DNA from 4 places in the Leptolyngbya sp. 7M genome. Region 4 is predicted to be linked to each of the others. Evidence: riboswitches for the same ligand, from Rfam matches in the RefSeq annotation. Region 4 holds a riboswitch; each other region holds the start of a gene.
The links. A riboswitch is a leader RNA that binds a small molecule or an ion and turns the genes downstream of it on or off. The one in region 4 is predicted to bind cobalamin.
Positions count from the first base shown of each region.

Region 1: it holds a riboswitch for cobalamin, as region 4 does, so the genes downstream of both, JVX88_RS16720 (DUF1636 family protein) here and JVX88_RS15920 (sensor histidine kinase) in region 4, are expected to answer to the same signal.
Region 2: it holds a riboswitch for cobalamin, as region 4 does, so the genes downstream of both, JVX88_RS24850 (hypothetical protein) here and JVX88_RS15920 (sensor histidine kinase) in region 4, are expected to answer to the same signal.
Region 3: it holds a riboswitch for cobalamin, as region 4 does, so the genes downstream of both, JVX88_RS02465 (TonB-dependent receptor plug domain-containing protein) here and JVX88_RS15920 (sensor histidine kinase) in region 4, are expected to answer to the same signal.

Region 1 covers NZ_CP070897.1:3,359,948-3,365,113, forward strand. The annotation lists gene JVX88_RS16705 (AI-2E family transporter) at 1-591, opposite strand, end outside; gene JVX88_RS16710 (hypothetical protein) at 625-1,071, opposite strand; gene JVX88_RS16715 (hypothetical protein) at 1,068-1,664, opposite strand; gene JVX88_RS16720 (DUF1636 family protein) at 1,925-2,320, opposite strand; cobalamin riboswitch at 2,819-2,968, opposite strand; gene JVX88_RS16725 (EcsC family protein) at 3,060-3,779, opposite strand; gene JVX88_RS16730 (hypothetical protein) at 3,913-4,524, opposite strand; gene JVX88_RS16735 (HAD family hydrolase) at 4,587-5,166, opposite strand, start outside.
Region 2 covers NZ_CP070897.1:4,814,685-4,819,850, forward strand. The annotation lists gene JVX88_RS24845 (phosphoenolpyruvate carboxylase) at 1-507, opposite strand, end outside; gene JVX88_RS24850 (hypothetical protein) at 871-1,326, opposite strand; cobalamin riboswitch at 1,698-1,897, opposite strand; gene JVX88_RS43285 (hypothetical protein) at 2,069-2,950, shown strand; gene JVX88_RS24865 (calcium-binding protein) at 3,305-4,036, shown strand; gene JVX88_RS24870 (S-layer homology domain-containing protein) at 3,938-4,543, opposite strand; gene JVX88_RS24875 (DUF2382 domain-containing protein) at 4,998-5,166, shown strand, end outside.
Region 3 covers NZ_CP070897.1:500,260-505,425, reverse strand. The annotation lists gene JVX88_RS02480 (ABC transporter substrate-binding protein) at 1-4, shown strand, start outside; gene JVX88_RS02475 (FecCD family ABC transporter permease) at 36-983, shown strand; gene JVX88_RS02470 (ABC transporter ATP-binding protein) at 989-1,759, shown strand; cobalamin riboswitch at 1,723-1,852, shown strand; gene JVX88_RS02465 (TonB-dependent receptor plug domain-containing protein) at 1,884-2,534, shown strand; gene JVX88_RS02460 (amidohydrolase family protein) at 2,588-3,490, shown strand; gene JVX88_RS40395 (hypothetical protein) at 3,717-3,839, opposite strand; gene JVX88_RS40390 (transcriptional regulator) at 3,881-4,063, opposite strand; gene JVX88_RS02445 (hypothetical protein) at 4,316-4,591, shown strand; gene JVX88_RS02440 (hypothetical protein) at 4,621-4,887, shown strand; gene JVX88_RS02435 (hypothetical protein) at 4,884-5,166, shown strand, end outside.
Region 4 covers NZ_CP070897.1:3,209,647-3,214,812, reverse strand. The annotation lists gene hpsP (hormogonium polysaccharide biosynthesis glycosyltransferase HpsP) at 36-1,241, shown strand; gene JVX88_RS15920 (sensor histidine kinase) at 1,238-2,200, opposite strand; cobalamin riboswitch at 2,452-2,597, opposite strand; gene JVX88_RS15915 (SufE family protein) at 2,806-3,255, shown strand; gene JVX88_RS15910 (CobW family GTP-binding protein) at 3,265-4,311, shown strand; gene JVX88_RS44130 (GTP-binding protein) at 4,327-5,166, shown strand, end outside.

The DNA of each region.
Region 1 (5,166 bases), 150 kb from region 4:
CATATACGTAACAGCATTTATAACCGCATTGCCGAATGCGGCTGTAACTTGCTGGCCGATCATAGCTGCCTGATCACTTATCCGTGATTGGAACTCTTCTGGGATACGAAGACGGTCGAATCGCCGATTCAGATCGTTCAGTGTCTGCCTTGCTGAAATCGCAAAGGCAGGCAGGCTCTCACCAAGCTCTTTCCCCTGCTGCACAACACGCGGTGCAATGTAAGAGATACCGGTGCCTAACAACCCGAAAACTAAAATGAATGCCAATACGATGGCCAGCGAACGCGGCATAACGCGTTCAAGTCCGCGCGATTTGAACGGCAGCCGGATAAGCTTTACCAATGGATCGATCAGATAGGCAAGAAAGATGGCGATAACCAAAAGGAAGAAAAGGTAGGTTAACGATGTGATGATCACCTCAAGCCGATTGGCGATGAAAAGAAGGATAAGCGTTACGACAACTATTCTGACAACAGCCCCGACCGAGGGCCATGAACTATCGATCAAAGGCCGTTTCGGACGCAACGTACCTTCTGGCACCGCTATCGTCGGCTCTTCTGAACTAATAGGTGATCCTTCCTTTTCGTCCATCTGTCTGCCCTCTATGCAATTACCTGGCAAATGCTACCGAACCCGATCCTCGTTCTTAAGATCTATTCCCGATGTTTGCTGTCCAACCGAAACATCCTGAACATCAAAACGCTGGCGGACCGCAGACAGGATCTCTGACGTTAGTACGAAGTTCGTACCAATGATCAACGCTTTGCCCTCGTCAGAGATCTCACGACGGTTAACCTCGCTTGGGATGTTGGCGGCAAGATACCGCTTATCATCGGCGTCGAATGGGCCGTCGTCTTTTCGACGGATCACGTAGATAGCCTCAAAGCCTGCGGTCCGCATTGATCCGAGATCAGTTTCAAAACTGGTTCTGGCCGGTTCTACTTTCTGTTCGAATACATTTGCGGGCGGATTTTCCTCGCCGGATCGGATTATGCGCTGATTCGGTCCGCACCCTGTAGAGCTAAAGGCTGCGATAAACGCAATTCCTAAGATAATATGCCTAAAGATCATTTAGGATCCTGGTTCTCGTCGTTAACGTCGGGATCTTCCACTGGGATATTAGCATTTGAGCGACGTTCCTCTTCATCAAGGATTCGTTTTTCTTCCTCGGTCTCCGGTTCGTCATCGACTGCCGGAGGCTGCCCTTTAATGGCTCTGATCCTCAAGATCCTTGCCTCATCGTCTTCGTAAACGATGTCCGCCCAGCCGGTATCAAGCAGTTTTGCGATCATCGTTTCATTCTCACGAGCATCCGCAAAAACATAGTTCGCACCGAAGCGATCACGGATCGCCGGCCCGGCCTCATCCATCTTCCCCTCGGTTATCTCCGTCAGCAACTTATACAGATCGGGATCTTTTGAGTAAAGATAATTCGGATCAAGCCCGTAAACATAGCTGTGCTTCTGGTTATAAAAGAACAGCTTCGGGAAATCGTCCCAATTCGCATTGAAGATACGTTCACCGGCCGGCATGTTTTCTTCTCCGCGGTCGTTAATTCCGGTCGCCCAGGCCATTGCCCGCTCGTAGCGGTCGTTTGCCTCATTTGCCGCGATCGTTCCCATCAGGCCGCCATGGTCGATGCCGAATCGCTGCAAACCGACCATACCGATCAGAAAATAGATGAAGAGAAAGCCACCGATAATCCAAACGGCCGCTTGTTATTGGCTTTTACGGGCACAGCGACCACCTAAGCGACGACCTACTAGTGAGGTTGCTAGTGTACCACTGCCGCTTGCTAGGGAATGTGGCTAGGGAAACGATCAGTCATTCAACCCAATGAGGTAAAGATAGTGCTAGTGCAGGCATCCTGCTCGTTTCCGGTGCGATGTTTGTAGGTAATAGAGCAACTTTTAGCTTGTTTAGGTCAACCGGGCGGTACCGGCGGTAATACTGCTACTAGTCCGCGTTTCATGGCGGCGGGCCGCTCTCCATAGGGAACATTGCCGGTTGGATGGTGAGTATATTGGCGACCAAACTGCATCAGCTCTGGAATTGATTGCTGAGGCGACAGGTCACTAAAGATGAAGGTCAGTTTCTCAGCTGCCGCAAATGCCACCACACAGGAGCGACTACAGACGCCCATACAGCGCACTGGTTGAATCTGAATGCGCTCATGCCAATCACAATCGTTTACTGCTGCCGTGATCTGGTTGAATAGCTGTTCACCCCCACTCAGTCCAGCACCATGCGATTCAGGCTGTGGCTGATTGGTTTTAGAAAATCGGCAAAGAGTGCAAACAAACAAAGTATGGTGAGTCATAGTTGATGATATTGAACAAACAAAACTGATAACTAGGTGTAATTTCTAATTGATTTTGGATTAATTTTGAGTTGATTTTCATTGCTGCATCAACTTGAACAATCCGAGTGGCTGGCTAGAGCTAATAACAGATCATCAAGCGGCGGATATCAAGCAAATTGTTAGCAATTTTTCGTTAGCGGCAGGCAGAATGCTTGTGCACACACGCAAGTGTATGCTGCTTGATTAGCTTGCATCGTCTAGGATTATAGATTCGTGAACTATGCTGAATAACTCATTTACCCATCGCGCTTTACTAATCGCAGCCAAATTTGTCAGCCCAAAAGCCGCCAGCAAGTAATCGCTCAATAGAGCACTGGCTCTATTACTCGTGGATTGGCGCAAAAAAAATCGGAAACGAGATGGTGCAGCGATGCCCTGGCCGTAAGACAGGCCAGATTTGAATTTTGTTACTAGCAAGTAAGGCAGAAGTCAAAATCATCTATACCTCGCAGATGAGAGACGGTGAATCAAATCGGCGGGCATTCTGACTGGGAAAGTTACTTGCACCTTCCTTCACAGCTGCGGGACAGTACCGGACTTGCACCAGATTTTCCCCCTTACGTCTGATGGCTGTTCCCCACCAGAGCCGATCTCAATGCAGTACCACCATACCACCAATGCGGGATAACGGGCATCTGAATTCACCAGGCTTTACGATTGCAATATACGATTGCAATAAATTTATTCGCTTTGCCTATCAAACCGGAGTATCAGAGTGACTGACTACATCCTCTGGTTTGGATTGAGCTGACTTGGCAAGGGCTGCTTGCTTCGCTTCATAAAACCGATAGGCAATTTGTCCCAAGGAGTAGATCAACACAGCGTTACTGGCAATCCCAATGCCCGCTCCAACCAGCGGAATCGCTTCAACCAAGCTCAACCCGGTCTTGAGCACGCCTGATCCCCCGGTGGATAAACCCCAAATCGCTAAAACTTCGCCGCGTCGGGTTGGCTCATGTAGCGAAAACCCGTATACTGCCGCAATTCGATAGACCATATCGGCCTGTAGAGCAGTTACCGCCGCAATATCAAGGGCCAACAGACTAATCGCAGCAGGCGGTATAACGTTCGTGACTAGACCAGCTCCAGCCGCCTTCATGGCAGTATCGGCAATAATCCGCTGTGCTAATTCACCAGAGGTTTCTAACGGATACTGTTGCCGCAGGGCTGCCACTTCCCGCTCCACCTTTTCCACGTTCACCTGTCCCAAGGCGGCCATCAACCAGTTGACACCCGGTACCTTTGTGGCGAATTGCACAACTGGATTTTCGGCAATCGGGGTAACAATCCGGCCCACAGTCTCGGTTCCCTGCTCCAGCATTTCCTGTAGCACCGGCATGATTGTGGTTTCGGCGGTGGTAGTTACCGCAGTCAGCATCTGGTTGAATTGGTCAATCGGATTGTTAGGGGTTGACATAGGGCAGATAGGAATTGGAAGAACGAAGTGGGACTACTCGATCATACCGTCCACTCTAGTGGAGATAGGCTCCAGTCCACGTCTACCTTTCGATGGTTCTCGCCATGCTTCTGGTGATAGCTCTCGTCAACAGCTACTCCAGTGCTGCCCGCAAGATCTGGAAGACGGCCTCTAGCTCATCGGGAATCACAAACAGCTTGATCCCTTGAATGATCAGCTTTCCTTGCCGATTAAGTTGTCCAAACTGCCAGATGTCGCCTGTGGTTACGGCTCCTAACACGGTCGGTTGGTCGTTTTCTAACCATTGATCGAGCGCAATTAACTCTACAGCTAGCTGAGTGAATCCTCTCGCTAAGTCAGCATTTTTGGCTTCCAGTACAATCACTTTTGAATTGCGGTAGAGATAATAGTCGAGTGACCCCTTGAGCACCTCACTAACATTCAGCGGATATTCGATTCGCACCTGTGCTCCTGTAACTTCAGCCGCTTCCAAGAGAATTGGCGCAATTAAAGTTTCCCGACGAGCCGTTTCGCTGGTCAAACTGACATAGGTAAGGCGCTGTTCTAGCTTGGCCTTGAGGAGTGGCAGTTGGGTGGTGGGAGCAGTAGACTGGGGCAGATGCAGCGGTGCTCGTTGGAGCCGATAGCCAAACTCAGCCAAGATATCATCTGGCTCATAGGGCAGCTCGAAATAGCTGCGAAAGGTGTAGGACTGACCTGGTTTAAGAATCGACTGCCGACTCATGCGGCCCTCCTGATTGGGAATATACAAGCTACTACAACTTTAATTGGTACAACAGTAGCCCTCTATATCGACGATTTGGAGCTACCAGGATCAAACACCACCAAAATCTGTAATCCGGGATTGAGCGTTCGTAGAGTTTGGGCATAGCTTTCGGCATCCGAGCGGCTTCGGCATCGAGCGAGGGTGCAGCGCTGCATTTTGGGCAACAGACGCACGACAACCCAAGGAGGCCGAATTCTCGAATCATCCGCAATCGCAGCTCGTTCGGCAGCCGTATTGTAGCCCCAGGTCGCTAAGAAGAGTTGAACATCCTCTAGATCGGCCAGTTGCTCCACGACTTGCAGCGTTTTCAGCCGGTCTTCCACAAACCAGAATACGGCAGAATCTGGTTGCTCAGCTTTGAGCTGGCGCAGAATCTGGTGTTTGGGTTGCTTCACTTCTTTGCCAAAGATGCGTAAGTTGGTCAAGTCAATCTCGTGCTGCTGCAAGAGCTGCTGAATGAATCGTCCTTCTTTGGTGCTGATGATGACCACTTGAATGGAGTTAAGCCAAAGCGTCAGTTGCCCTGCCACACCAGGATAGAGGTACTGCTCAGCCAGCCAGCTTGTCGGATCGGAGGCAATCCAGTGGTCACGAATGCCG
Region 2 (5,166 bases), 1.6 Mb from region 4:
ACGACAAAACCGCTGATAGAGCTGGGGGATGGCGTCAAATAAGACCTCATGGAAATAGTGCAGCGCGTAGTCTACCTCGTCCAAAACCGTGGGCTTAAACTGGTGCAGCTCATCGGTCCGCCACCATAGTCGAATCTCGTCCATCAGCTGGTCGCGCAAATCTTCGGTTTCCCACGAGGATGAAAGTCCTAGCGCTCGCAGACTTTCTTCAGCGGCATCCAGTTGACGCAAGATTTTAGCGACTCGGCGCTGTTTATCGCGAATTGTGTGACTCCACCAGAAGCCTTTACGAGAGTCATGATGATCGGTGGGCTGATCGGAGTACAGGTGATGATGACGATGCAAACCAATCCACCAGATTGGTCCCTTTTGCAAGGATAGGGTGCCACAGAAAACAAGAATGTACTCTAACCATTTCGGAACTTTGAAGCTACGGTGAGCCACGAGGCGATGCCATCCGAGAGTAACGCCTAGTGCTCCTGTGATCCAATAGAGTAACAATGCCACAGCCACTCCTGTCCAGCTAAAAAATTGAGGAAAGAATGCCAGCAATGACGTTAAATGAAGTACAGTGTGAACGATAATATTACTCCAATTATATTTTGGTTTTGCGGGAACTGCAGCAGTCATGGTTTAACCTCAATTCATACGACGTTTGTAACAAACCGCAACCCCGATCGACGAAGCCAATCACTTGAGTTGAAAGCGGTATAGGAATGTTCTCTAACTTCCTTCACTGCACCCTGCATTACCATCTGATCACTTTTGATCAAATTCATCCACTGAAACTAAGCGACTTGCCGCTGGGGAACTAGCACTACAACAGACCATTCAACCATCGACTCAGCCGGGCTAACGCTCAGTTGGTTCTTACGCTATTCGCCTCGGAGGCATTAAACCAGGTTGAAACTCTGGCCAGCGACGCAACACTTGTTCGCAGCAGTCTACAGGAGAAATCTTCAGATTTTGCAGCAGACTGCAATCTACTTCATCATTGCCATTGACCAGAGCCACAATTGCTCGCATGGGATCATAGGTTTCGATTGTCTCCAGCAGAGCATCAACCACGTCTTCCTCCAGATCCAGTCTGCGTAAGTAGTTTGCAGCTCGGCACCGAGGAATAAAAGCCGGTCTAAACGCTACCAGATCAAGGCTCCAGTCAATAGCTGGATGAAGAGCGTCTATGATCTCACAGACCACCATACCCCGTCCAGCATTCAAGTATTCATTCCAAGCTATGTATCCAATGATTAAAATATTTTGTCGAATAAACGAACCTTGCCAGTGACTGACATACCCAGGCCAGACACCATTGCTGTATTGCATGCTTGCTCTCCCATGCCAGATTTTCTGCGTTCACTCTATCTCTAAAGAACGAGAATTCCTGTTTCTCGTATCGTTCTTTGCACATAACATACGTCGCACGTCGCACGTTCTTTCGCGAGTTTCTCCGTACGCTCAAGCCCTAATTCTAGTCACGTGTCCAGCAGATGCCTCAATTTCTATACCATGCTCTAATTACAATTCTATGCTGCTTATCAACAGAGACTGGAAGCTGATGCAGATCTAAATCAGAGCGTTTACAACTAATTAATTCTAGGAGAGCCAAGTTCACCATCATCCGTACCTCGCAGATGAAAAACAACAGGAAACGAACCACTTGACGTATTGAATCAATGCATTAGATCAATACACCGAAGTGCGTTGGCGCTATTGGCGAGCATCCTGACTTACGATTTCAAATCGAGAATAGATTTTGGATCGCGCTGATGCAGCTAATCAAAAATCATCCATCTCGCATCGCTTACAGTTGCGGGACAGTGTCGGATTTGCACCGAGCTTTCCCCCTTACGTCTGATGGCTGCTCCCCACCAGAACCAATAGGCTATTTGCAGATTAACACACCCAATGCTTAACAGCCCACTATCTTAGATTAATGAGACTGAATGGCATATCAGCCAGCTTTGGGAACTAACTTTGAAACCAAGCTGCCAGCGCTAGGGCTAACCCATCAGCCGCATCATCGGGACGGGGAATTTTTATCAAGATTCAACTCTCGGGCTACGGCTTGCTGCACCTCCTGCTTGCCAGCATTGCCATACCCGGTCAGGGCCTGTTTCACCTATTCACAGGCGCTTTTGCAGCTAATCGTCCCAACGGCGACATCCTCACCCTGACTCACGATCTGACTAGCGATACTGTGTTTCTCCGACGCACCAACTTGGGCCCGGTTACGCTGAAGGTTGATACCGTCGAACGGTTTGAAATTAACGGTGTTGAAGGCAATGATACCCTCACGGTGGGTAGTTTAATCGGCTCTGGGGTTTCTTCGATTCGCTTCTCTGGTGGATCTGGCAACGACTTCCTGGATGCGCGGGATAACGGTAGGGCCACGATGAATATCTTTGGTGATTTTGGCAACGATAATCTACTAGCAGGCAATCAGAGCGATACGATGGAGGGCGGCGCAGGCAGCGACAATCTGTTCGGCAACAATGGCAATGACGTTTTGCTAGGTGTGAATTCGGGCGACTTTGTCAATCCGGGGCGTGGTGAGATCGATACTCTGATCGGTGGTGCAGCAAGAGATCGATTCGTCTTAGGCGATCGGGCTGGTGGTCGGGCGCGAGTTTTTTATGACGATGGCAATAATGACTTTGACGGCGGCAACGACATCAGGACAGGCATGGATGGCGTCAGCGATTTCGCCCACATTGTAGATTTCGTTTCCGGTCTGGATATAATTCAACTGGTTGGAGCACCAAATGAGTATGTAATTCGGGATCTTGATCCTCGCGGTCCACTCAGTCGAGGTACAGTTGCTCAAGATGTGGGAATTTTCAGGCCGCGTCCGAATCTGTTTGCACCCGATGAGCTGATTGCGATTGTGCAGGATGTTGGCAGTGGTACGCTCAATCTCAATAATAGAAACCAGTTCGTCTTTGTTTAGATGCATTATAAAAATGTAATCTGAACGTCTCCTAAACAACTTTAGTTTGTGTCTCCTTGATGTCCTCTGATCTTGCCAGAATTTATCTGCGGGATCAGAGTTTTCTTTTTGAGATTGGAACGTACCCAAGAGTGGTATATCTTTCTACTTTAAAGTATATTTGTAATTTTCTAACTTTCGCTTACTGGCAACTTCAACTTTAAATCCTAGATTAGATTCATGGTTGAACAAAAGCTTGATTCGAAGTAAAGACAAAAGATTCATTCAATTGACTATTTTCGAATAAGAATAAAGTAATTTTTCAATCAAACGCAAACAAAATCACTGATTTATTTTAAAAAGGACGAACGAACGATGGCTCTCATTAATGGATCGGACTTAAACGACAATATTACTGGTGATCGTTCAGGAGTTGCTGAAAGAGATATCATCAACGGGTTGACAGGCGATGATACCTTAAGTGGTTTAGGTGGGAACGATTCCCTCAACGGGGGTGACGGGATTGATATCTTAATCGGCGGCGAGGGTGATGACTTTTTGGCTGGTAATCGCGGAGACGACCGCATGTTTGCTGGCGATGGCAACGACCGCATGTTCTGGATCGATGGTGATGGCAGTGATGTGATGCTCGGTGGCGCAGGAAGTGATACGGTCGAGTTCGTAGGCTCTGCTAAAGCAGGTGACACCTTAACCCTAGAGCAAGGTGCTGGAAATGACAGTGTACGCCTCAGCCGCACCAATCTGGTTCCGATCACACTGAACATTTTTGAGGTCGAAACCATTAATATTGCTGGTGTCGAAGGCAGAGACACTCTGTTTATTGGCAGACTTGGCGAAACCTCACTGTCTAAAATCAACTTCTCTGGCGGAGCAGGCGATGACTTACTGAGTGTTAGCAATAACCCTATGCCTCAGATAGATGCTAGAGGTGATTCAGGCAACGACAACCTGTTTGGTGGCAACCAGAACGACATCCTGAACGGGGGGTCAGGCAATGATGCTTTGTTTGGCGGCGGTGGCAATGACAGTAGTGGCTTGGGGCGTGTTGGCTGGGGCTTGAGTGGCCTCGGCCCTACTGGGAACTGAAGCTGCTAAATTCAAATTGCTCGCTAAAGTGGAAATAGCTTCGACTCTGGAAATAGAATCATCAGGCCGAAACGTACCGTCCGGATAACCCTGCATAAACCCCATTTCGGCAGCTTCTTCAATGGCTGGGGCTGCCCAGTAATCGGTTGGTACATCCTCGTAGACACTACCGCTTTCCAGTTGTCGTTCTGACTCTTGATTAAAGGACTGTCGAACCATTGCTGCAAACTCATCTCGTGCTACCGGATTTTCTGGTCGGAAGGTGCCATCTAGATAACCGGCAATAATATCCTGTGCGGCCAAAGTTTCGATAAAGGGCTGCGCCCAATGGTTTTGAATATCTGGAAAGGGAGCTGTCTGATTTTGACTAGGGGCAGCTTGATCCGGAGCAGCAAGAACGCGGTCGCAGAGAGGTAGAATTGTAGCGGCTCCAGCTACCGATCCAGCGATTAAACCTGGAATTAATAGAGCTTTACTGGTCAATGCACGATCAAAAAGCCTAAACACTGTACTTCTCCAATTCTTTACGCCATGCCTATATATTTACTTCCACCTCAGTTTAATGACTACATGCTTTTGCTTTCTCTATCTAATGGAGGAGAAGTATAACCATTCAGTGTATTGAGCAATTAATTTAATGCATTAAAATGTATTGTTCTATACGAGGACTTCTATTAATAAACTTGTATCACCTAGTGAAGGTTTGAGTGAAGGTTTGATTGTCAAAGCTTGATTGTCAAAGTTCTCTTGACAAAGATTTAATTGCTGATTTGTTCAATAGCCTGAGCTAATCTGATTTACCCCAATACATCCTCATGTTTAATTTTCTACAGATGATTGCCATAGCTGCACGCTTGATTGGATTTGCTCCGTTTCTGACATTTCATCCGATAGTAAGATGTTCTAGCTTAGCCGCTCCTTACTATGGGAAACAATGATGAATTGCAAGGAATAATGAGATATGCCTCTAGTAAAGCTAGCCGATTTTTATCCTGAGCACCGCGACGCTGACACGGATGGTCGGTCGGACATAAAAGGTTTTGATGTTTACACACAAGCTGACGAAAAGGTCGGTTCAATTGACGATATTCTGGTTGATGATCAGACTGGGCGAATTCGCTATCTGGTAG
Region 3 (5,166 bases), 2.7 Mb from region 4:
GTAGAAATTTACGAAAAGCTTCGGGCAGCCAGCTTTTGAAGAAAAAAGAAACATTTTGGTTTGGTTTGATCGCGGCGTTGGTGGTGACGTTGGTTTCAGCCATTCTGCTTGGAAGCGAGCGTGTCTCGGTATTTGAAATGACGGAGCAGGGGCGAGCGATCTTATTCGATATTCGGCTGCCCCGCGTATTGCTGGGGGCGTGTGTCGGAGCAAGTTTGGCGATTGCGGGAGCCTCACTGCAGGCTTTGCTAAGGAATCCGTTGGCCGAGCCCTATCTCCTTGGCGTTTCGAACGGAGCGGCATTGGGGACATTGCTGGCATTTGTTTTTCTGGATGGGCTTGCTTGGGCTCGTCCGTTACTCGCCTTTGCCGGTGCGATAATTGCGACCTTTGCCGTCTATCAGATGGCAAAAAGCCGCGCGGGAATGAACGTGGAGCGCTTGGTCTTGTCTGGCGTGATCGTTACAACTTTTCTCTCGTCGATCATCGTTTTGCTGACAAGTTTGCTTGATGCGGCTCGCCTGCGAGGTTACACATTCTGGCTGCTCGGTGATCTGTCGCAGGCGACCTACGATGGATTCTATATGACGCTTGCGGCGGCTACCGTTGGAACGGTTGTACTTTCAACTCAGGCTCGTGCTCTTAACCTAATGATGATCGGCGAACGCGACGCATTTGATTTTGGGGTGGAGGTTGGCCGAGTTCGCATCACCATATTCACGGTGGCAAGCGTCTTGGTCGGGACCGCAGTCGCAGCGAGCGGCTCGGTCGGATATGTCGGATTGATAGTTCCTCATCTCGTGCGGCTTGCGGTCGGCAGCGATAATCGGCTGGTCGTTCCGATGTCTGCGATTTCTGGAGCGATATTCGTGGTTTTGGCGGATACCGTTGCGCGGACGGCGATCGCTCCTAGAGAATTGCCCGTCGGTGCAATAACTGCGTTGATAGGAGCACCGTTGTTCATTTATTTACTGCGCCGTTAATACGTATGCTTTCAGTCAAGGACATCACAATACGATACGGCCCGTGCGATGTGCTGAGCAATATTTCTTTTGATATGCGCGAAGGTGAAATGATCGCGCTGCTTGGGCCGAACGGTGCGGGAAAAACCACGCTGATCAAAGCCCTAAACGGAATACTTCCTGTGGCCGAGGGCGATATCTTGCTTGACGAAAAGCCGCTTGGAACATATTCGCGGCGCGAGATAGCAAAGCGGATCGCGGTGGTTGCGCAGGAGAACGAGACCAAGTTTCCGGTAACGGTCCTCGAGTTCGTTTTGTCTGGCAGGTTCGCGAGCGGCTCGGCATTCGGTTGGGAATCGGAAGACGATATTGAATCGGCAAAGAGAGCCCTATCCGAATGCGATCTTGCGGATTTCGGTTCGCGGCTGATGAATGAACTTTCAGGCGGTGAGCGGCAGCGTGTGGTTTTGGCGCGTGCTATAGCGACCGATGCAAAGATACTGTTGCTCGATGAACCGACGGCTAATCTCGACCTGCGGCATCAGGCAATGATGTTTCGGCTAGTTCGCGAAAGGTGTGATTCCGAAGACTATTCAGCAGTCGTCATCACACATGACTTGAATCTGGCTGCGGAATTCGCCAATAAGCTACTGCTGTTGAAACAAGGGACTATCTATGTCGCCGGAGCGGCAACGGATGTATTGACAGGACCGAACATTAGGGAAGTTTTTGGTGTAAACACATTGCTGGATATAAATCCGGCAAGCGGGAACGTTCGGGTAACGAACGTATTTTGATCGGCATTCGACACAAAGGAAGACCGGTGCAAATCCGGCGCTGCCCACGCAACCGTTAAAGTCGGGAACTTTGCTCGTTTGTCTTGGCACGGAACCATTCTGCGTGTGGGCAGAAGAGGACAATATGAAGATCACTTTTACATTCATCTTTGCGCTGCTTCTTGCTAGCGGCGTTTCAGCACAGGCCGACCCGGCCCCAACACCTTCACCAACTCCGGAGACCATTAGGGAAACTGTTACAGTTTCGGCGGATCTGCCGCAGCCGATCGACGAGGTCTCAAAGACCGTTAATACGATTAGCGGACAGCAGCTGCGTGAGCGGGCAGACATTACACTTGTTGATTCGCTGCGCCTGATGCCAGGTTTTCGCGTGCAGCAATTGGGCGGATTTGGCCGGACCGCTTCAGTAAAGACACGCGGGCTGCGCAATCAGGACACCGCGATCTTGATCGACGGCGTGCGGCTTCGCGATTCGGCCGCGATCACAGGAGACGCATCACCATTCCTGAGCGATATCACCCTGACCAGCGTTTCACGCGTCGAGGTGTTAAGAGGTTCGGGGTCGTCGATTTATGGAACAAATTCTATCGGGGGCACAGTTAATTTTGTTACGCCCGATCCGCGAACAGGTTGGCACGGACAGATCGCCGGTGCGATTGGCGGGCTCGGGCTTGGCCGTTTTCGCGGAGAGACAACCTATGGAACAAATGTGCGACCGTTGACATTGCCGAGATCGCACCAAACAATGCCAATGCGAAAGCTTTTCTTGCAGTAAATCCTCACTCCTCGCACATAAACGTAACACGTGTAAATGGCATAACTACTGTTATGTCTGCGCCGCGCGGTGGTGTTATCGCTGGTCAAGGAACGATCATCAACCTTAATGGTTCAACACAAGGTGAGATGGCTATTGTTCGCGAAGCAGCTTTGGTCATTAATTTCCCACGAGTCGCACAAGGCGGCGGATTTGGTGGCGGTTTCGGCGGATTTGGCGGGCCGCAGGTCGATCTAAATGAGGCGATACGCCGCCGTGATACTGCTGTCGAAACACTTAAAAAGCAGTTTGCTGATGCATTGAACTACGGACGGGCAATGGACGCCTATGCAAAGGACAAATCCATTCCGATGCCGAAAACCGATCTTGCACTAGAGGCAATGGTTCCTTACGTCCGCGGTGAGAAGCCGATAGTATTTACGGCCGAACGTGAACGTGATATCCGTGCGGTCCTGAGATTTATCGCGGATATGAAGGTTAAGGGCATTCTTGTCGGTGGTCAGGAAGCCTTCAAGGTCGCAAACGAGCTTAAGTCGGCTAATGTGCCGGTCATTTTTACGCATATTTACAGCCTCCCGGTCCGCGATGATGATGAATACGACTATCTTTTTGCGGGGCCGGCAAAGCTGCACTCGGCCGGCGTTCAATTTGCTATTTCGACAGGCGATATCGGCGCGGAAGCAAGAGACCTTCCCTATCACGCCGGTCTTGCGGGTGCTTACGGCCTCCCGCGTGAAGAGGCGCTAAAATCAGTAACCATCTATCCTGCCCAAATACTTGGGATCGCTGATAAAGTGGGTTCGATCGAGGTCGGGAAGATGGCAAATATCGTCGTTACGGACGGTGATATTCTCGATCCCCGCACGAATATCAAACATATGTTCATCAATGGCCGCATGATCCCACTCACAAGCCGACATACTGAACTGTTTGAAAGTTTCAAAGATCGGAAATAGAGAGCTTATTAACTGCTGATCTAATAAGGCCGCCTATCGATCGCTCCATTGGCGGCCTTTTTCATTTCCGTATCAACCTATCTGATCCCGCTTAACAAGATCGCATCGTGTCTCCAAGATCCCAACACTATCGATATACTGTTTCCGCTAGGTGAAACGGATATACCGGAGACCTCGTTCACTTCATCATCGCTGAGATCTAATAGAACCCTCAGTTGAGGTTCATCTAAACATTGATATAATTTTTAGTATCTACTTCTTCGATCACCCGTTTGACGTCTGCGATGAAGCGATAGCCACGCCTGGGCAGCGTCTCAATGTACGTTGGGGCTTGCGCACTGTCATTCAAGACTTTTCTCAACTGTCTGACGTTAAAGAGATATTGCCATCCTATACAAAGCTATTCGGCCAAACAGTGCGAAGAAGATATTCTTTCTCAAGGATCTTTCCGGGCTTTTCAAGGAATGCCAACAATAACTCATACATCTTCGGTGTGAGCTGGATGTGCCTCTTGCCGTGCCATAAAACCTTCTCTTCTGGGCAGAGAAGAAATTCGCCGAACCTATATAACATATTCTCCTACAATCACTTACGCTTCTCTAACAAATTTCTAATCAATCTATAACCGCATTCTAACCGCAACTCCGCGCAAGTTCCACGAATTTAACGTCTTCTGACTTGGCCGGACGACTTGTCAATTCTTTTGCCATAGCTCCTCAGGCCGGCCGTGGCAATTCTTCCGATCCGAACTTAAGGTCGGTGAAGGAATGCGAAGTTCAATATTGAAGGACGTAAATTGTCGCTGAAATGGGAGAGAAGTTTCATATGCCGAAGATAGATAAAATTGGGGTCCTCGCGATCGACGGGACCATTGAACCAGCGAAGTATGAAGGCAGGGTAATAAAAAATACGAGGGGAAGGGTTATGACGATAACGCTGCCCGAAAGTTTCGCGAAGCTGCGGGCTTTTGATAATAGCGACATGGATCACATTTACGGTGTGATCAAACTTGAACCGGATTGGCACCGTGGCTGGTCTAACTTCCACAGAATTATTGGAGTTAAAAGATCATTTTGGAAACCTGGAGCTTGCCAGGTCTAGAGAGCGAGGAAACCAAGGAGTAACGAAAAATGCAAAAATTAATACTTATAACTCTAATTTCAATGGTCCATTTCACCGTCAGCCAGACGGTATTTGGCCAAATCAAGATGAACGTCCCGAACTTGCCCAAGATCGGAAAGCCGACGAGTGATCAAGGACGAGGACTGTCTGATACCACACCAAAGGATAAAGGCACAGAGAACAATTCAACCCGATGCGGCCAACCGCAACACCGAAGTTCATTCGAAGCTCAGTTTATGTTCAGGCAAAAACCCATGATCAATATTGGAAAATGAAGGGCCAAAGAAATTATTCAAGCTGGGCACCTTTGACCAAATTCAAGAGTTTTTACAATGAAGAAAAGCCACTCAATTATTCTGTGGCGTACTTTAATCCGAACGGGACGCCTTGGTATAGCGAGAAGCTTGAGGCAAAAGGTCGTAATGCAGATAGGACGGTTGTATATGAAAGTCCGAGTCCGTGGGGAGAGACGCTTGATACAAAATCTACCGACGCAACTGGCGTGTTTTCATTCAAAATAACTAACGACGATACGAAAGAGCTTCTGTATGAGG
Region 4 (5,166 bases):
GACCTTATCCTGCCTTTATTGCTTTAACTTTATCTATGAAATCATTGCGAGTTCTGCAAATTGTTCCATCCCTATCTTTGGTCTACGGTGGCCCCAGCCAAATGGTATTGGGGCTATCAAAAAGTCTGGCAGCACAAGCCATTGATGTGACTATTCTGACCACTGATGCCAACGGCGATACGGGCCAGGCTCCACTCAATGTGCCGCTCGATCGAGCGGTACTCCAAGATGGGTATCGGATTCGTTATTTTCGCTGTTCACCATTTCGTCGCTATAAGTTTTCGCCGCTTTTACTAAACTGGCTTGCTAACCATGCTCACGAATATGATATCGCTCATATTCATGCCTTATTCTCACCAGTTAGTAGTGCAGCAGCGGCAATCGCTCGTTGGAAGAAATTGCCTTATATTCTGCGGCCCTTAGGCACCCTTGATCCAGCCGACTTACAAAAGAAAAAACAGCTCAAACGACTTTATGCAGCTCTGATAGAACGCCCCAATCTAGCAGGAGCAGCAGCAGTGCATTTTACTAGCGATCAGGAAGCAAAGGTATCTGAACGGTTCGGCACCGTAACCCGTGACGTTGTGCTGCCTTTGGGCGTCGAGCTGCCAAATATAGCCGAACCTATCCAGAAGAACCAGATCCGCTCACAGTTGGGTCTGCCCCTAGATCAGCCACTAGTTTTGTTCATGTCGCGCATTGATCCAAAGAAGGGGTTAGATCTGTTGCTACCAGCATTGGTGCAGCTATTGGCAGAAGGAGTGGAGTTTCATTTCGTATTAGCAGGGGCCAATCCACAGGATCCAAACTATGAGAATCAGATTCGTGCCCAGATTCAGGCTTCGCCTTTAGCACACTGTACTACCATGACTGGCTTTGTGACTGGAGCTGCTAAGGCCCAGCTCTTGCAGGCAGCCGATTTGTTTGTGTTGCCGTCCTATTACGAAAATTTTGGCATTGCAGTAGCAGAGGCAATGGCCGCAGGAGTGCCTGTGATTGTTTCCGATCAGGTTCATATTTGGCAGGAGATTGCGCAAGCTGAAGCGGGCTGGATCTGTACCTGTGAGGTTGATTTCTTAATCCAGCAGTTGAGATTTGCTCTCGCTGATCCAGCTAGTCGGATCGAGCGGGGAGCCAACGCCCAAACCCACGCCCTGACGCATTATAGCTGGCAGGCGATCGGACAACAGATGATTCAAGTTTACAAATCTGTTTTGGATCGTTCCCAGTGCGCCCGCTAGCGTGGCAGGGTGAACCAAAAGCGCGAGCCGTGGCCCACTTCGCTTTCTACACCAATCTTGCCGCCATGAGCCGTGATGATTTGTTGACAGAGGCAGAGACCAACGCCGATACCCGTCAACTGCCGATCTGGTCCTGCGCCCAGTTTGAGATCAAACAGCCGTTCTCGCTGCGACTGACTAATCCCTTTGCCATTGTCTGCCACAATAAAACGCAACCACTGCGGTTCTGGTTTGACCTCAACTGTAATGTGCACTCCAGGCAGATTGTGCTTCACCGCATTGAGCAAGAGTTGCTGGAACACTCGTCTAAGCTGTTCCCCATCTGCCATCACTGGAGGCAACTTGTCTAGTGCCAGCTCTAGCGTGGCTTGGTTGCGCTCCAGTAACGGTTTGAGGTCGGTCGCGACCGTTTGCAGCAGTTCCTGTACTTGCATCGGCTCTGGCTGGAGTACTACTCCTTCGGTACGATTGGTGTAAGCTTCGAGCAGGGCATTCAACTTACAGAGCTGGGTTTCGCCCGATTGGGTCATTCGCTCTAGCAAGGAGCGAGGAATCGAAATTTCATCACCTGGATGTTGCTGGAAATTTTTCAAAACCATCAGCGTTCCCATAATCGTTGTCCGTAAATCATGGGCAATCGCATGTAGAAAAACATCCTGTAATTCATTCATGTCTTCTAGCTTTTGATCGAGTCCAGTGAGAGATTGAAAGCGCTCTGGGATTAAGCCAAGCCGAACTGTCCAATCCAACACATGATCGTAGAGGGTGGTATCTCCAATACCAATGCGATCAATCCCGGCTTCGAGTTGTGTTTTCCAGTTCGCAAATTCAACGTCTCGAACCGTTTGCAGCAAGCTTTCGGCATCAGATTTACTGCTCCAAAAGGCTTCTAATGCCTTTTTAACCTCACGATTTCTACCAATGCGGGGATACCCCAGCGTTGCAGTTTGAATAGTCATAGCTGTAGCGTTCTAAATTCTGTAGATAAACATGAAAGATTAGCTGTCCCCAGATTGGAAACAGTCCATAACCAAACATCTTGAGGACGCTAGCCACAAATACCAGCACAACGACAGGCTATCTCTACTCAGATAGCCTCGCCAGATGTTATCCTCTCGTTCAACTCAGAACGCTACAACCTTAAAATTCTGGCAGAAAGCCAATTGCAAAAACTTGAAGTTTTCATCATCCGTACCTCGCAGATGTTTATGTAACGGGTTGACAACTCGGCGGGCATTCTGACTCAGAGAGTTGCGTCTCTCCTCACAGCTGCGGGACAGCGGCAGATTCGCACTGCACTTTCCCCCTTGCGTCTGATGGCTGCTCCCCACCAGAACCGAATGAGTAACTAAACCATAACACAATCAGGGTGTTATGACACATTCTGAATTTCAGGTTTAGTTAAATCAGCGAACTGCTCATAGCAGTGTGCCTCAGTACCATACAGGAAGTAGATCAACCGCAGGGGTGGTATCGCTTGCGAAGAATTGCTTCAGTTTTTCACCCACTTCCTATATAATGAGAATGATTATCATTTTTATGGATAGCTTGCTGCTAGAACAGTATGCCGCCTGTCTCCCAACCCTTGCCTGCCTCCCTTGAGCGAATTGTCCAGCGGTTCCAACAGATTACGGAACCGAAGCGGCGCTATGAGTACTTGCTTTGCTTTGCCAAGCGCCTGCCGCCATTTCCCGATGAGCAAAAGGTGGCAGAACATAAAGTTCCTGGTTGTGTGTCTCAAGTGTATGTAACTGCCAGTTTGGAGCAGGGCAAGGTGATCTTTCAGGGCGATTCCGACGCTCAACTAACCAAGGGATTAGTGGGGCTGTTGGTTGAAGGATTGAACGGGTTAGCTCCCGCAGAAATCATCCAGTTAAAGCCCGATTTCATTCAGCGAACTGGGCTGGATATCAGCCTGACTCCTTCTCGTGCCAATGGTTTTTACAATATTTTTCAAACCATGCAACGGAAAGCACTGGTCTATCATCTGGCTGAGACTTACTTGCAAACTTAAGGAGTCATTATGTCCAACCCAGTCATGCAAGTTTATCCAGAATCGGTGAATGTCCCTCAGCGTGTCATGCCCGTTACCATCATCACAGGCTTTTTGGGCAGCGGCAAAACCACGCTGCTCAATCATATTCTGAACAATCGCCATGAGTTAAAGATTGCTGTAATTGTGAATGAGTTTGGTGACATTGATATCGATTCACAACTGCTAGTTTCTGTAGATGAAAACATGGTGCAACTGGGCAATGGCTGTATTTGTTGCACCATCAATCAAAGCCTGGTTGATACTGTGTATGAAATGGTCGATCGCCATGACTCAGTTGATTACATTGTGGTTGAAACCACCGGAATTGCTGATCCTTTGCCGATCATGTTGAGCTTTATCAGTACAGAATTGCGAGATGTCACGCGACTGGATTCAGTACTGACGGTCATCGATGCTGAGTCCTTTACACCCAGTCATTATGACAGTGAAGCCGCACTCAACCAACTCATCTTTGGGGACATCATTCTCTTAAATAAGACCGATCTGGTTTCTCCTCAAATCGTGGATGGGTTGGAAGATTATATTCGCTCGATTAAGCCAGGCGCTCGAATCATCTCGACCCAATATGGGGAGGTGCCACTGCCGTTAATTTTGGATATTGGATTTAATGATGCCAGTACCTACATCAACTCATCCCAGCCAACTCATGAGCATCATGACCATAGACATTCTCATCATTTAGAAAATGATGGGTTTGTAGCGGTGTCATTTGAAAGCGAATCGCTTCCAGAGCAACTGCGCCAGTGTCCCTTCGACTTACCCAAATTTCAAAACTTCCTGCATCATCTATCTCCTGATGTTTACCGCGCCAAGGGAATTGTCTGGTTTCAGGGCAGCCAACTACGCTATGTTTTGCAACTGAGTGGTAAACGATGCGACATGAAAAGCGTTCATGCAATGTCTCTGAAAGAGAATCGATCGCAGTTACCCAAGCATAATCAGTTAGTATTCATCGGGCGAAACTTAAATGCTGAATTAATCAAAGCACAGTTGATTGAATGTATTGCGATTTAATTTGAGGAATTGGATATGACCAACACAACAACTCTTCCCACTCCCAGCACCCTGGACATTCCCAAACGAGGAATGCCTGTCACGATTATCACGGGATTTCTCGGCAGTGGTAAAACCACGTTACTCAACCACATTTTGAACAATCGTCAGGATCTAAAGGTTGCGATCTTGGTGAATGAGTTTGGTGACATTAACATTGATAGCCAATTACTGGTGGCGATGGATGAAGACATGGTGGAACTCAGTAATGGCTGCATCTGTTGCACGATTAATGATGGACTGGTGGATGCGGTTTATAACGTGCTGGAGCGGGACGATCAGGTCGATTACATGGTGATCGAAACGACGGGTGTTGCCGATCCACTGCCGATTATTTTGACCTTCTTGGGTACAGAATTGCGCGACCTGACCCGGTTAGATTCGATCGTCACCGTCGTCGATTCTGAGACTTTTACCCCCGATCATTTCGACAGCGAAGCGGCATTCAAGCAGATTGCCTATGGGGATGTCACGATTTTGAATAAGACTGATTTGGCAGATCCAGACCAGATCCAAAACCTGGAAGCTTATATTCATACGGTCAAAGAAGGTGCCAGAATCCTGCACAGTCAGCATGGAAAAGTACCGCTGCCACTGCTTTTAGATGTGGGCTATAACAACCCAGAAGCCTATGCCAATCTCGTGCAGGAAGAGATTGAACAAACCCAGCAGGATCACTCACACGAAGCGCATCATCATGACCATGATCACCACGCTCATGATGACCATCACGATCACGCCCATCACCCTCAGGGTTATTGCATAGGCTCCCTTCCGTCAGGAAATTATCCACGGATCCAATCCACATTCCTCTAC